3 regions of the Kitasatospora sp. NPDC049258 genome follow, and region 3 is predicted to be linked to each of the others. Evidence: riboswitches for the same ligand, from Rfam matches in the RefSeq annotation. Region 3 holds a riboswitch; each other region holds the start of a gene.
The links. A riboswitch is a leader RNA that binds a small molecule or an ion and turns the genes downstream of it on or off. The one in region 3 is predicted to bind cobalamin.
Positions count from the first base shown of each region.

Region 1: it holds a riboswitch for cobalamin, as region 3 does, so the genes downstream of both, AB0K43_RS07430 (prenyltransferase/squalene oxidase repeat-containing protein) here and AB0K43_RS22945 (ribonucleoside-diphosphate reductase subunit alpha) in region 3, are expected to answer to the same signal.
Region 2: it holds a riboswitch for cobalamin, as region 3 does, so the genes downstream of both, AB0K43_RS07455 (peptidase) here and AB0K43_RS22945 (ribonucleoside-diphosphate reductase subunit alpha) in region 3, are expected to answer to the same signal.

Region 1 is NZ_JBFAQT010000006.1:18,898-23,447, forward strand. Features, by position in the region: gene AB0K43_RS07425 (hypothetical protein) at 1-21, opposite strand, end outside; gene AB0K43_RS07430 (prenyltransferase/squalene oxidase repeat-containing protein) at 18-2,894, opposite strand; cobalamin riboswitch at 3,001-3,133, opposite strand; cobalamin riboswitch at 3,194-3,317, shown strand; partial or broken gene AB0K43_RS07435 (adenosylcobinamide amidohydrolase) at 3,897-4,166, opposite strand; gene AB0K43_RS07440 (hypothetical protein) at 4,332-4,550, opposite strand, start outside.
Region 2 is NZ_JBFAQT010000006.1:24,452-29,001, forward strand. Features, by position in the region: gene AB0K43_RS07445 (serine hydrolase domain-containing protein) at 1-556, shown strand, start outside; gene AB0K43_RS07450 (flagellar hook-length control protein FliK) at 633-1,112, opposite strand; gene AB0K43_RS07455 (peptidase) at 1,141-2,205, opposite strand; cobalamin riboswitch at 2,302-2,441, opposite strand; gene AB0K43_RS07460 (XRE family transcriptional regulator) at 2,673-3,251, opposite strand; gene AB0K43_RS07465 (DMT family transporter) at 3,368-4,204, shown strand; gene AB0K43_RS07470 (CPBP family intramembrane glutamic endopeptidase) at 4,256-4,550, opposite strand, start outside.
Region 3 is NZ_JBFAQT010000029.1:41,264-45,813, reverse strand. Features, by position in the region: gene AB0K43_RS22945 (ribonucleoside-diphosphate reductase subunit alpha) at 1-1,147, opposite strand, end outside; cobalamin riboswitch at 1,329-1,470, opposite strand; gene AB0K43_RS22940 (GNAT family N-acetyltransferase) at 1,553-2,065, opposite strand; gene AB0K43_RS22935 (helix-turn-helix domain-containing protein) at 2,374-3,339, shown strand; gene AB0K43_RS22930 (histidine phosphatase family protein) at 3,436-4,191, opposite strand; gene mctP (monocarboxylate uptake permease MctP) at 4,346-4,550, opposite strand, start outside.

The sequences.
Region 1 (4,550 bases), on a different contig from region 3:
GCGCCGGGCGCGGCGGATCACCGGTGCCGCCCGGTGGCGGCCGCCGTACGCCGGCGGGTGGCGACCAGGACCCCGCCGCCCGCCGCGGTGAGCAGCAGGGCCGGGATCACCAGGCCGAGCACGTCGGTGCCGGTCCAGGCGAGGCTGGAGTCCTCGGCGTCGGCCGAGTCGCCGGTGCCGCTCAAGGTCCGGGTGTCGGAGGGCACGGGCGCCGTGGTCGTGGCCGGGCCCCGGCCGGTGGCACCGGAGCTGCTCGGCGCGGGCGAGGCGGAGCCGCTGCCGCTCGGGGACGCCGAGGCGGACGGCGACGGCGACCCGGAGGCGGACGCGGACGGCGAGGCCGAGGCGGACGGCGATCCGGTCGGGGTCGGCGTGGTGGTGCCGAGGTCCCGGTGCAGCGTGCCGAAGGAGATGCCGGTGACACCGCCGAGCGCCTGGGTGGAGGCCCGGACGTCGGAGCCCTGCTGCCCGGCGGAGGCGACGTTGAACCCGCCGTCGGCGTTCTGCCGGCCGGCCAGGAACTCGATCGCCTTGGCGATCTGCCCGGCGTACGTGCCCTGGCGCAGCGTCATGCCCTGGACGGCGAGGGCGGCCGAGTTGGTGGAGTCGCCGGCCGCGCCGGGGAAGCCGCCGTCGGCCTGCTGCTGGGTGGCCAGCCAGGCGAGGCCCCGGTCGACGGCCTTGGCCGCCTCGTCGCCGGGGACGAGCGCCAGGGCCATCACGGCCATCGCGGTGCTGTCCACGTCGGAGTCCCCGGTGGCCGGGATGAGGCTGGGCCAGGAGCCGTTGGCGGCCTGCAGGCTCTTCAGGTAGGCGATCGGCGCGGCGGCGTGCTCGGCGTCCCCGGCGCGCAGCTGGGCCAGCACGCCCAGGGACTGCGAGAACACCGAGGTGGCCCAGGTGTAGTTGCCCGCCTCCGCGCAGCCGGTGTCGGCGTCGACGTGGGCGCAGACCGCCTGGGCGAGCGCGGCGATCAGGTCGTGGCCGCCGAAGGCGCGCGGGTCGCGGCCGACCACCTCGGCGAGCAGTGCCTCCTTGCCGATCGAGCCGCCACCGGCGTACTCGGTGCCGACACCCGTCCAGTCGTTGACGGTCCGGTCGTTGGCGTCCTTGCCCTGCTGGTCGAGGAAGTCGACGATCTTGCGCAGGGCGGCGTCGTCGGTGCCGGTGGCGGCGAGCGCGTAGGCGCCGTCGATGGTGAGGCCGAAGTCGCCGAAGGTCGGGAAGGCCTCGTAGTAGTGACCGTCGATCAGGTGGGCCGGGTCGGTCAGGTAGGAGCTGCCCTTGACCAGGTCGGGCGTGCGGCTGGGCTGCGGGGTCGGGGTGGTGGTGCCGCCGAGGTCGTGCCGGACGCTCACCGGGTCGGTGCCGGTGAGGGCCAGGATCGCCTGCTCGGTGGCGGCCGGGTCCGAGTCGGTGGTCCACTCGTCCGGGCCGAAACCGCCGTCCTGGTGCTGCCGGGCGGCGAGCCAACTCTTCGCGGCGGCCTGCTCGGTGGCGTGGCCGGTGGCCCGCAGCCCCTGGGCCGCGCCGGCGGTGCTGGAGGTGTCGCCGCCGGAGGCGCCGACGTACGGGAGGTAGGAGCCGTCGGCCTGGTGGCCCGCGGCGAGCCGGTCGGCGGCCTGCCGCACCAGTCGGTCGTGGCCGCCCGCCCTGCCCAGCGCCAGCACGGCGAGCGCGGTGTTGGCGGGGTCGGACTCGCAGTTCCCGCCCTCGACGATCATCGCCCCGGCGATCCCGCCGTCGGCGCAGCGGAGCGCGTCGAAGCGGCTCAGGGTGGCGGCGGGCGGGGCGACCTCGCCGCGCAGCAGGGCGATGACGCCGAGCGCCTGGACCCAGGGGGACGCGGCGCCGAGGAAGTCGCCCGCAGCGGTGCACTTCCCGTCCTCGCCGGCCGCGGCGCAGACGTGGTCGGTCAGCGCGGCGAGCAGGTCGTGGCCGCCGAACGCGCGGGGGTTGCCGCCGGTGCTCTCGGCGACGAGGGCCAGCAGGGCGGCGGCGCGGGAGTCGGGCCTGCCGTGCGGGCCGTCGGGGAGCAGGAAGGCGTCGGCGTGCGCCTGGAGGAACGCGACCACCTTGCGCAGGGCCGGGTCCTGGCTGCCGGCGGCGGCGAGGGCGATGGCGGTGAGGGAGGTCCTGGGGAGGTCGGGGCCCTCGAAGGCCCAGTTCTCCATGTGGTCGCCGTCGACGAGTTGGCCGGCGAGCCAGGCCGCCGCGGCGGCGGCGGGGTCACCGGTGGCGGGCGGCGGACCGGTCGGGCTCGGGGAGGCCGACGCGGATGCCGATGCGGACGCGGACGCGGACGCGGAAGGGCTGGCGGTGTTCTTCGCCCGGACCGAACCCGGGGTGAACGAGGGCGCCCCGCCGGTGCCGCCGATGTCGGTCCCGCCGTACACCCAGGCCTCCACCTCGCCCGGCTTCGGCTTCTGGGTGCCGGCGCCGAACTGGCTGTAGGACCAGGTGTCCCGGCCGGGCTCGGCGATCCAGTACGACCAGTAGGCGGCGGCCTGCGGGGTGTTGACGCAGGGCTCCTCGGCCGGGGTCGGGTACTGGGTGCCGCTGCCGAAGGTGCCGCTGCCGAGCCGGCAGATGAAGGCGGGGCCGTCGTGCTCGGTGCCGGCGGTGGTGAACCCGGCGTTGTGCAGCAGGTTCATACCGGTGGTGGGGTGGGCGTCGCAGCCCCGCACGACGCTGCCGCCCCAGTGGCCGAAGTCGACGGCGACCACGGCCCCGGTGGTGGCCGTGCACTCCTCGATCGGGTCCGCGGCCGCCCTGCTGGGGTGGCCGAGCAGCACGGTGGTGCCCGCGGAGACCGCGATGGCGCTGGCGAGCAGCAGGGAGGCGAGACCGCGGCCCCGGCTGCCCTGACTCGTACGAATGCTGCTGACCCTCACCGGCGACTCCCAGGTCGGTCGAGGCGGGGTACGACGGCGCAGCCGACCGGGCCCAGGTGAAGGGGTCCGGTCCGGACCGCGTCGTAGTCCGCGACGACGCACGTGTTGCTGACTTGCCCCTCGGCGCAGGCATTCCGGCTCACCCGCCGCGAAGGGCGGGTCTACGGTTGCGGGTCAGCGCCGGACTTCGACCGGCTTCCCCTGACTGCCGAGGATGAAAACCGGTTCATCAGACCATGGCGCCGAGCGGGGAGTCAACGAGGCGTCATGTCGCCTTCGACACCTCGTGAGCGGGCCTGACGTGCGATAGCGTCCCGGGTGGCCGAGTGGGGGAACCTGGTGCGAATCCAGGGCTGACGCGCAGCGGTGTGGGGCGGTTCGACGCTCCGAGCCCGAATGCCCGCCCGGCGCGCACCACGAGCGAAAGCCGGCCCACGCGATCCGGGCGGCGGCCGCCCCGCCGGCACGCGGTCCTCCGCGGGCCGCCGCCCGGGTCCGGTCGGCGCCCGCCACCCAAGGAGCCCGACCGTGCCCTTCCGTCTCTCCTCCGCCACCGTCGTCGCGCTGGCGAGCGGCGCCCTGCTGCTGTCCGCCGTGCCGGCCCGGGCCACCGCGTCCCCCGCCCAGATGTCCACCTCCAAGAGCACCGGCGTGACCTATCTGAAGTCGCTGCAGGCCGCCGACGGCAGCTACGTCACCGGGGGCGGCCTGTCCAACGAGTGGGCGTTCGGCGCGCTGGCGGCCGCCGGCACCGCCGCGGTCGACGTCACCCCCGGCGGCGACACCAGCAAGAACGCCCGCACCGTCTACCGCGACCAGCTGGCCGCCACCGGCTGGCCGAGCGCCTCGCCCGTGGTCACCGACTACGAGCGCGCCACCCTCAACGCGTACGCCGCCGGCATCGACCCGGCCCGGGTCCAGGTCGCAGGTCCGGCGGCAGCCGGGCCTCGGCCGCGCGTGGTCGGGCACCGGTCCCCGGACCCGGCGCGCGCGGTCCGCCTCCGCGCCCGCACGCACGGCGGCGTGGACGGCGCGGGCGACCCGGGCGCCCCACCGCGAGCGCGGTCCGCCGAACGGCTCCACGCCCGACCCCGGCCGCGGCTGGCGCACCGCCACGCAGACCGCCTCCGACGGCGTCCCGGAGCGGTCGTACCCGGCGTCCAGCAGCGCCTGCACCTTTGCCTCGGTGGCGGTGGCGGTGGCGAGCAGGTTCACCAGACCTGCGTCGGACACCGCAGCGGGTACGACGACCAGGATGTTGACGGTGCCCGGCACGAAGACGGCGCGCTCCGGCACCTCATGTCCGTCACCGCCGCCCCGACCGGCCGCCCTCGCCACGGCCCTGCTCGCCGACCGCCACCTCCACCGCCGCCTCCACCGCCGCCGAGCGGCCGCCGCCGGCTGACCCCGCCCGCCGGAAGGGTCCCGGTCGCCGACTCATGGCGCCGGGTCGGCGCCCTCGACGACCTGCCAGCCGCCGGCCAGGCTGCCCGGCAGCAGGTGGTGAACACCCGCCCCGCGAAGGGTCACCAGCGCCGTGAGACCGGTGTCGAGCGCCTCGACCGACCGCCCGTAGACGATGGCGCGGGTCAACTCCAGGTCGATCGTTCCCGGCACCTCGCCCCGGATACGCCCGAAGCGGGCACCCAGGCGGAC
Region 2 (4,550 bases), on a different contig from region 3:
GCTGGCCGGCCTGATCGTCGAGAAGGTCACCGGCCGGCCGCTGGGCGAGGAGGTCGACCGGCGCATCGTCAAGCGCATCGGGCTGCGCCACACCTACTTCCCCGCCCCCGGCGAGGTGGCCATCCGGGAACCCCACCCCAAGGGCTACTACCAGGAATCACCCGGCGCGCCGCTGCGCGACGGCACCGAACTGGACCCCTCCTGGGCCTGGGCGGCGGGGCAGGTGGTCTCCACCAACTCCGACCTCAACCGGTTCTTCACCGCGCTCCTGGCCGGCGACCTCCTCCCGCCGGCCCAGCTCGCCGAGATGCGCACCACCGTGCCCGCCGGCCTCCCCTTCCCTCCCGGTACCCGCTACGGGCTGGGGCTGGTCAGCCGGCCGCTGTCCTGCGGCGGGGTCTACTGGGGTCACGGCGGCAGCATCACCGGGTACGAGACCCGGGGCGGCGTCACCGAGGGCGGCCGCGCCGCCGACATCGCGGTGACCACCCAGCCGTCCGACGCGGCGGCCGTCCAGCACATCGAGCGTCTCGTGGACACGGCCCTGTGCCGCTGAGCCGCGGCTGCCGGCAACCGCCGGTGCCCCGGCCCGCGTTCGCGCGGGGCCGGGGCAGCGGTGTCCGCACGGGGTGTCAGGGCGCCGTGATGCCCGGCTGGGTGCCGGCGCCGAAGGCCCAGCCCTCGACGTCGCCGGGGGCGGGGTTGTAGCTGCCCGCGCCGAGGCCGCTGTACGACCAGGCGCCGCCGTGCTGGGCGTGCCAGTAGGACCAGTAGGCGCTGCCGGTGGGGTTGGTGCAGGTGGTCGGCAGCGAGTTGATCTTGCACACGAAGCCGGGGAAGCGCGGGTGGAAGGCCCACGAGAAGCCGGCGCCGGTGAGCGCGGCGAGGCCGGTGGCCGGGTCGCCGGGGGCGCAGCCGGTCTGGATGCCACCGCCGACGGCGGTGAAGTCGACCACCACGGTGACGCCGGTGGTGCCGGTGCAGGCCGCGGCCTGCGCCTGCGGGGCCTGGGCGGCGCAGACGCCGAGCAGGCCGGCGGTCAGCGCCGCGGCGGCGGCGATCGAACCGAGCGTGCGGCGGGCCGGGCGGGCCGGGGTGCGGGTGTCGTTCATGCGGAAGCTCCTTGCAGGGTCAGGACGTTCAGCGGGTGGTCGCCGGGCAGGCGAGCACGGGCGCGGCGGGGCGGGCGCCGTGCGCGGTGAGGGTGGCCAGCGGGGTGCCGGCCAGGCCGAGGACGGCCTGTGCGGTGGCCCGGGCGCCGTTGCCGGCGTTGAAGCCGTTGGCGTCGTAGGCGACCGCGCCGCGGACGGCCGGGTCGGCGGCGCAGCCCTGCTGGAGCTTGACCAGGCTGCTCCAGCCCTTGAGGCCGGCGCCGAGGCGGCCGGTGGACAGCAGCGCCTCGGTGGCCAGGCCGGTGGTGTTGGCGTTGGAGGTGGTGGCGCCCGCGGCCGCGAAGCCGCCGTCGGCGTTCTGGTGGGCGGTCAGCCGGCCGAGGCCGGCGGCGGCCTCGGCCGGGCGGCCGGCGGCGGCGAGGGCCTGGACCGCGAGCGCGGTGGCGTCCGGGTCGCCGGTGCAGGTGGCCTGGCCGAAGGAGATCGGGAAGCCGCCGTCCGCGCACTGGGCGGAGGCCAGGAAGTCGACCGCGGCGGCCGGGGCGCCGGCGTGGGTGCGCTGCAGCGCGATCAGGGCCAGGGACTGGCCGAAGACGTTGCTGTAGTCGCCCCACTGGGAGCGGTCCGAGAACCGGCCGTTCGGGGTCTGCAGCGAGCGGAGCCGGGCGGGGAGGTCGACACCGCCGAAGGCGGCCGGGTTCTCGCCGCGGACCTCGACCGCGAGCAGCAGCTTGGCGGTGGCGCCGGCGTACGCCTCGGTGGTGCCGTCGCCGAGGTAGCCGGTGATGATCTCCGGCTTCGCCAGCCAGGTGGTGGCCTTCGCGGCGGCCCGGTCGGAGCTGTGGGAGGCGGCGAAGGCCAGCACGGCGTCGACGGTCAGACCCTGGTCGGGGTAGTGGGCGCCGTCGAGGACGGCCTCGAAGTGGTCACCGTCGACCAGTTGGCGGGCCAGCCAGCCGGCCGCGGCGGCGTCGGGGCGGACGGTGGCGGCCGAGGTGGGGGCGGCCTGGGCGGCCGTGGCGGCCGGGAGCACGGTCGCGAGGGCGAGCGCGGGTGTCGCGAGCAGGCCGAGGGAGCGGCGGAGCGCGGGCATGGAAGGCCTTTCCGGGCCTGGACGCAGGGGCCCGGAGGACGGCGGTGCGCGACCGGACAGCCCTCGGAGCTCCGGCCCGCAGACCACGACGGGAGGAGTGGACACACCTCCGCCGCCGGGTGTTCGGGCTCGCCGCCGACAGCCGTCGGCGGCCTACCGTTGCGGGTCAGCGCCGGATTCGAACCGGACTTCCCCCGACCGCGGAGTCACAACATGACGGCCCATCATGGCGACGGGCGAAAGACCCGGTCAATGGCGCGTACGTCACATCGCAGCGGGCCTGATCGGTCGTCGGCGACCGACCCGGGCGCCACGGCGGCCGGTCACCGCGGCTGCCGCGGGACGGGGCAGGGCACGGTGGACGCAGTCCCGCCGTTCGCAGATCCGGTCCGGCCGCCGGCCTCGTACGCCGGCCGGGCCCAGCGGCCGGTGCCGGCACCCTCGGAGCGGATCGGACCCTTCGAGGGTCAGGTGACGGGGCCCGGGGGAAGCTGGACCGTCATGATCAGGTGGCAGGCCTCGGTGCCCGCGCCGCGGTAGGTGTGGACGGTGTCGCCGTCGAAGGTGGCCGTCCGGCCGGCCTCCACGGTGTACTCGGTGCCGTCGACGACCAGGGTCATCCGGCCAGCGGTGACACTGACGGTCTCCACGACCCCGGGCCGGTGGGGATGGCTGGGGTACTCCTCGCCCGGCTCCAGCCGCCAGCGCCACAGCTCGACCGGCGCCGGGCCCGCGGTGGTCAGCATCAGCCGGGCCGCACCGCCCCGCGGCCCCCGCCACAACGGCTCCACCTCCTCGGCGGCCACGACCCGGACCCGACCCTCGGGCGGCCCCTGCATCAGGGCGGACACCGAGATGCCGAGGGTGTCGGCCAGCCGGACCAGGGTGGCCAGGTTGGGGTTGCCCTGGGCCTTCTCCAGCCCCACCAGCGCACCCTTGCTGACCTGGGCCCGCCGGCCGAGCTCCTCCAGGGTCAGGCCCGCCCGGGTACGGGCCGCCCGGACGTTGTGCGCGACCGTCCGCAGGGCTGCCGCCGTCTCGGTCACCTGATCACCATCCTCACTGCTGGACCACTTCAATGTACCGCGCGGTCGTTCGGTTGGGCCTTTCGGTCGATCTGATGTACCGTGTGGTCGTTCCATTGAATCGTAAGGGGTCCGCCGTGATCGCTCTGCTGCTGGCCCTGGGCAGCTCGCTCGCCTACGGGTGCGCCGACTTCCTCGGCGGCCTCGGCTCCCGCAAGGCCCATGTGCTGCGCACCGTCCTGATCGCGGCCCCGGCCAGCCTCGCGGTCGAGCTGCTGCTCTGGCCGTTCCTCGGCGCCACGTTCGAGGCCGGCGCGATCGGCTGGGGCGCTGCCTCGGGCGTGGCCTCGGCCGTCGCGTTCGCCCTGCTCTACCGCACCCTGGCGATCGGCCCGATGAACGTGCTGTCGCCGGTGACCGCCCTGGTGTCCGCGGCGCTGCCCGTCGCGGTGGGGCTGCTGCAGGGCGAGCACCTGGGTACCGCCGGCCTGGTCGGCCTGCCGCTCGCCCTGCTGGCGGTGGTGCTGATCAGCGCCGGACCGGGCACCGGCTCGGCCCGGCCCTCGCGCACCGCGCTGCTGCTGGCCTTCGGCGCCGGCGCCGCCATCGCGCTCCAGTTGGTCTTCCTGCACCAGGCACCGCGAGGCAGCGGCGTGGCCCCGCTGATCGTCGGCCGGGCGGTCTCCTCGGCCGTCGTACTGGCCGCGGCAGGGCTGCTGCGCCGCAGGCTGGGCACCGAGCGGCCCGCGTACGCGATGTCGGCCGGCGCGGGCGCCCTGGACTCGGTGGCGAACCTGCTGTTCCTGCTCGCCGCCCGCAGCGGCGACCTCACCGTCGTCGCCGTGATCACCGCCCTCTACCCCGCCGGCACCGTCCTGCTCGCCCGCACCGTCCTCGGCGAACGCCTCCACCCGAGCCAACTCCTCGGCCTGGGCACCGCCGCCGTCGCCGTCAGCCTCCTCGCGCTCGGCTGAGCCGGGCTTCGCAGCGGCCGGGGCCGCGCGGCATCGGTAGCGTCGTGGCGCTCATGCGAGCCCGCTGTCCGCGGGTCGTTCACGGCGGGTGGGACGGCCCCAGAGCCTGCGGACACCGGCGAGCAGGACGACGACGGCCAGCAGCTCGATCACCGAGAATGCGAGCGCCCCGCTCGTGGCCTGGTTGAGCTCCGCACCGGGGCCCGAGTGGATGACCAGGGCAAAGTCCCACAGGCCGTGGACGACCATGCCGGCCACGAGGGTGCCGGTCGTGCGACGGCACAGGTAGAAGATCGTGCCGATGCCCATGGTCCCGAAGACCTGCCGGATCGTGGTGGCGGCATCC
Region 3 (4,550 bases):
GGATGGTGCGCACGGCCTTGCCGGCCTGCTCGGCCTTCAGGTACGCCTCGTCGAAGTCGGCGCCCCACAGGTCGACCAGCTCGGGCACGTCGGCCGGGGAGAACAGCGACCAGTCCGCGTCGGCGTTGACCCGGCGCATGAACTCGTCCGGGATCCAGTGCGCCAGGTTGAGGTTGTGGGTGCGGCGGGCCTCTTCGCCGGTGTTGTCGCGGAGCTCCAGGAACTCCTCGATGTCGGCGTGCCAGGTCTCCAGGTAGACGCAGGCCGCGCCCTTGCGCCGGCCGCCCTGGTTGACGGCGGCGACCGAGGAGTCCAGGGTGCGCAGGAACGGCACGATGCCGTTGGACTGGCCGTTGGTGCCGCGGATCAGGCTGCCGCGCGAGCGGATCCGGCTGTAGGACAGGCCGATGCCGCCGGCGTGCTTGGACAGCCGGGCGATCTGCGCGTAGCGCGAGTAGATCGAGTCCAGGTTGTCCAGCGGCGAGTCCAGCAGGTAGCAGCTGGACATCTGCGGGTGCTTGGTGCCGGAGTTGAACAGGGTCGGCGAGGACGGCAGGTAGGAGAGCGCGCTCATCAGCGCATACAGCTCGGCGACCTCGCGCACCGACTTCTCGCTGTCGCCGACCGCCAGCCCGGCGGCGACCCGGAGCAGGAAGTGCTGCGGGGTCTCGATCACCTTGCGGGTGATCGGGTGGCGCAGCAGGTACCGGGACTGCACGGTCCGCAGGCCGAAGTACTCGAAGCGGTCGTCGCCCTGCTGGTCGATCAGCGCGTCGAAGGCGTCCGCGTGCCGGGCCACGAAGGCGGCGGTGGTGTCGCCGATCAGGCCCTCGGCGTGGCCGACGGCGATCGAGGCGGAGAACGAGAGGGCGCCCTGGCCGATCGCCTCGTCCGAGATCTCCAGCGCCAGCAGGCGGGCGGCCAGCTTCGAGTACTGGGGGTCCTCGGCGATCATCGACGCGGCGGCCTCCACGGCCAGCCCGCGCAGCTCCGCGAAGTCGGAGCCGGCGTGGCGGCCGCGCAGCGCGGCGGCGGCGACGTGGCCGGGGTCCACCTGGGGGAGGTCGGTGCTCCGGTCGGTGAGCAGCCGGAGCAGCGCGGCACCGGGATCGGTCTGGGCGACGGAGGCTGAACCCTGGGACGGCAGGGCGACTGAGGCAGCGACGGTCAAGGCGCACTCTCTCCTGTGGCGGCGGCGGACGAGATCAGCCGGACCGTTGCGGACAGGGCGGAGCGGCACGCCGAATCACCAGGCGCGCATGGTCCCACCCCGGCCCACCCGCGAGGCCCGGACAAGTACTGCGGTGCTGCAAGGCATCTGCGGGGAAGCCGTGTGGCACACCGTCGGCAGGTCTCGGACTCGCGGGTCAGGGTGTTGCGAAGCCCGCTCACCGTTGCGGGGCAGCCCCGGACTCCCACCGGGTTTCCCTGCGTCGACAGCGAGAGCGAGCATACATGTTGTGGGCGGGCTCAGGATGCGCCACCAGATGTAGTGCCGCGTGTCGTGGTCGCTCAACTGCGTTGTGCCACCGGACCGGGCCCTGGCCGAGCCTCAGAATGTGATGGAGTAGACGATCACGCCGACGCCGGGCGCCGGCTCCCAGTCCCGCTCCGGGGCCCGGTGGAAGCCCAGTCGTTCGTAGACACGATGGGCCGCGGTCATCTGCGGGCGGGTGGAGAACGCCATTCCGGTGAGCCCCAGCTCCCGGCTGCGCGCCATCGCGGCGCGCACCAGGGCGCCGCCGGCGCCGCGGCCGCGGGCCGCCCGCGCGACCGCCAGCATCCGGATCTCGCCCTCGTGCGGCTCGGCGATGTCGGCCCAGGGGTTGCCGCCCGCGGCGAAGGTCACACAGCCGAGCACGGCTCCCGGTCCGCCGGCCGGATCGAGGGCGACGAGCAGCTCGGCCTCCTCGGCCCGGCGCCGGGCGTCCCCGAGGAGCTCGGCGTAGGGGCCGTCGGGCTTGCTGTGCCCCTCGCCGACGTAGACCTCGACGCAGAGCGCTCCGGCCGGGGCGAGGTCCTCCTCGCGGGCGTGGCGGATGACGAGATCGGTGACGGCGTCCATGCCCCGATTCTGCCGAAGGCCGGGTCGGTGCCGGTGGGCAGGGTGCCGTGCAGCCGGTCCGGCAGACCGGGGTCGGCCGGGTAGCCGCCGGAGCGGTGCCAGTTGTCCCGGCCGTGCCGGCCGGTGCGGTCGAGGTCGCGGCCGACCAGCAGGCCGAGCAGGCCGAAGGCGCCGGCCGCGCCGGCCAGGGCGAGCACGCCGTGGAGCGCTGAGGAGGTCATGCCTCCACTCTCGCGAGGGCCCCGCAGGCGGACGAGTGGCAGAAATGCCCACTTGCCTCGAAAACCTGCCACCGCCATGCTGGAGCCATGCTGAAGAACGTGGTCGCCGTGGTGCTGGAGGAGGTCCACCCCTTCGAGCTGGGGGTGGCCTGCGAGATCTTCGGCCTGGACCGGAGCGACGACGGCCTGCCGGTCTACGACTTCGCGCTCGCCTCGGCCCGCCCCGGCCCGCTGCGCACCCATGCCGGCTTCAGCGTCGACGTACCGTACGGCGCGGAGCGGATCGCCGAGGCCGACCTGGTGATCGCCGCCGCGACCGGCATCCAGGACGGGTTCCCGGCCCCGCTGATCGAGGCCCTGCGGGCGGCCGTGGAGCGTGGCGCGCGGGTGCTGTCGATCTGCAGCGGCACCTTCCTGCTGGGCGCCGCCGGGCTGCTCGACGGGCGCCGCTGCACCACCCACTGGCGGCACTCCGAGCGGCTGGCCGCGCGCTTCCCGCTCACCACGGTCGAGCCGGACGTGCTCTACGTGGACGAGGACCCGGTGATCACCGCGGCCGGTACCGCCGCCGGCATCGACGCCTGCCTGCACCTGGTCCGCAAGGTCCAGGGGCCCGAGGTGGCCCGCGGGATCGCCCGCCGGATGGTGGTCGCACCGCACCGGGACGGCGGCCAGGCGCAGTTCGTCGCCAGGCCGCTGCCGGCCGAGGACGGCGATTCGCTGGGCGGCCTGCTGGAGTGGCTCCGCCACCACCTCGACCAGGAGCTCACGGTGGACCAGCTGGCCGCCAGGGCGCACATGTCGCCGCGCACCTTCGCCCGCCGCTTCCAGCAGGAGACCGGGACCACCCCGCACCGCTGGCTGACCGGCCAGCGGGTGCTGCTGGCCCAGCGCCTGTTGGAGGGCACCGGCGAGCCGGTGGACGCGGTGGCGGCCCGCTGCGGGTTCGGCAACGCGGCCACCCTGCGGCACCACTTCGGCCGCTGGCTGGGCACCACCCCGCAGGCCTACCGGCGGGCCTTCGGCGGCGTGGGGCAGCCCGCCGGCCGGTGAGCCGGGGCGGCGGGGCCGGAGCAGCGGTGGGGCAGGGGATCGGTCAGGCAGGGGATCGGTCGGGCAGGGGATCGGTCGGGCGGCGGGGCAGGGGGGTCAGGAGGCGGGTCGGTCCAGGTGGCCGGTGTCGTTCCAGCCGTCCGGCACCAGCCGGCCGCAGTCGGCCCGCCAGCGGCTGGCGGAGCAGTTGCGCACCGGTTCGAGGGCGATCAGGTCGGGCTCGGTGAGCCGGTCCAGGATGTAGCGCAGCATCAGCACGGTGCAGTCGTGCGCGACCACCAGCACCGGGTGGCCGTCCTCCTCCTCGCCCAGGTCGCGCAGCAGGCTGCGCACCCGCAGCGCCACGTCCAGCCAGGACTCGCCGCCGGGCGGCCGGTAGTGCAGCTCGCCCATCCGGCGGCGGCGGGCGGCCTCGCTCGGGTGCTCCTTCTCGATCGCGGCCTTGGTGAGCATCTCCAGGACGCCCAGCTCTCTGTCCCGCAGCCGCTCGTCCTGCCGGACCGGGATCGTGACCGGCACCGCGCCCAGCCCGCAGGCCTGGGCGAGCGCGATCCGGGTGGTCTCGGTGGTGCGCAGGTACGGCGAGCACCAGACGCTGCGCGGGCGGTCGGCCGCCGGCAGCGCCGCCCACCAGCGGCCGAGCGCCTGGGCCTGGGCCTGGCCGCGCATCGAGAGCGGGATGTCGGCGTCCCGGCTGGTGATCGGGACGGTCAGCGCCCCGGTCGCGTCGGCGTGCTTGAACTCGACGTTGGCGGTCGACTCGCCGTGCCGGGTGGCGATCAGCAGTGAGGGCAGCCGGGTGCCCTCGCGGTGGTTCCGGTGTCCGTTCAGGATGGTGCCGAGCTCGGTCATGGCAGCGTCTCCCCGTTTCCTCGTCTCTGCCTGGGACGAACGGCCCGCCACACAGATCATCGCCCGATATGATCGCGCCGTCGCCTCAAGTGTTGACCGAGGCGACGGCGCGATCACAGGGCGCACACAGGGCTTTGTGCGCGCTCCCGATGACTCAGTGCGCTGCCGCAGGCTGCGGGGCGCCCTCGACGGCCGGCTCGCCGGCGTCGGCACTGTAGTCGGCCGGCGAGGTGGCGTCCACGCCCTCCGGGGCCTTGGCGGCCCGCAGCACCAGCGTCAGCACCACGGCCACCAGCAGGTTCAGCACGAACGCGGTGAGCCCGATGTAGCCGATCTCGCCGATCCCGGGAATCTCCGCG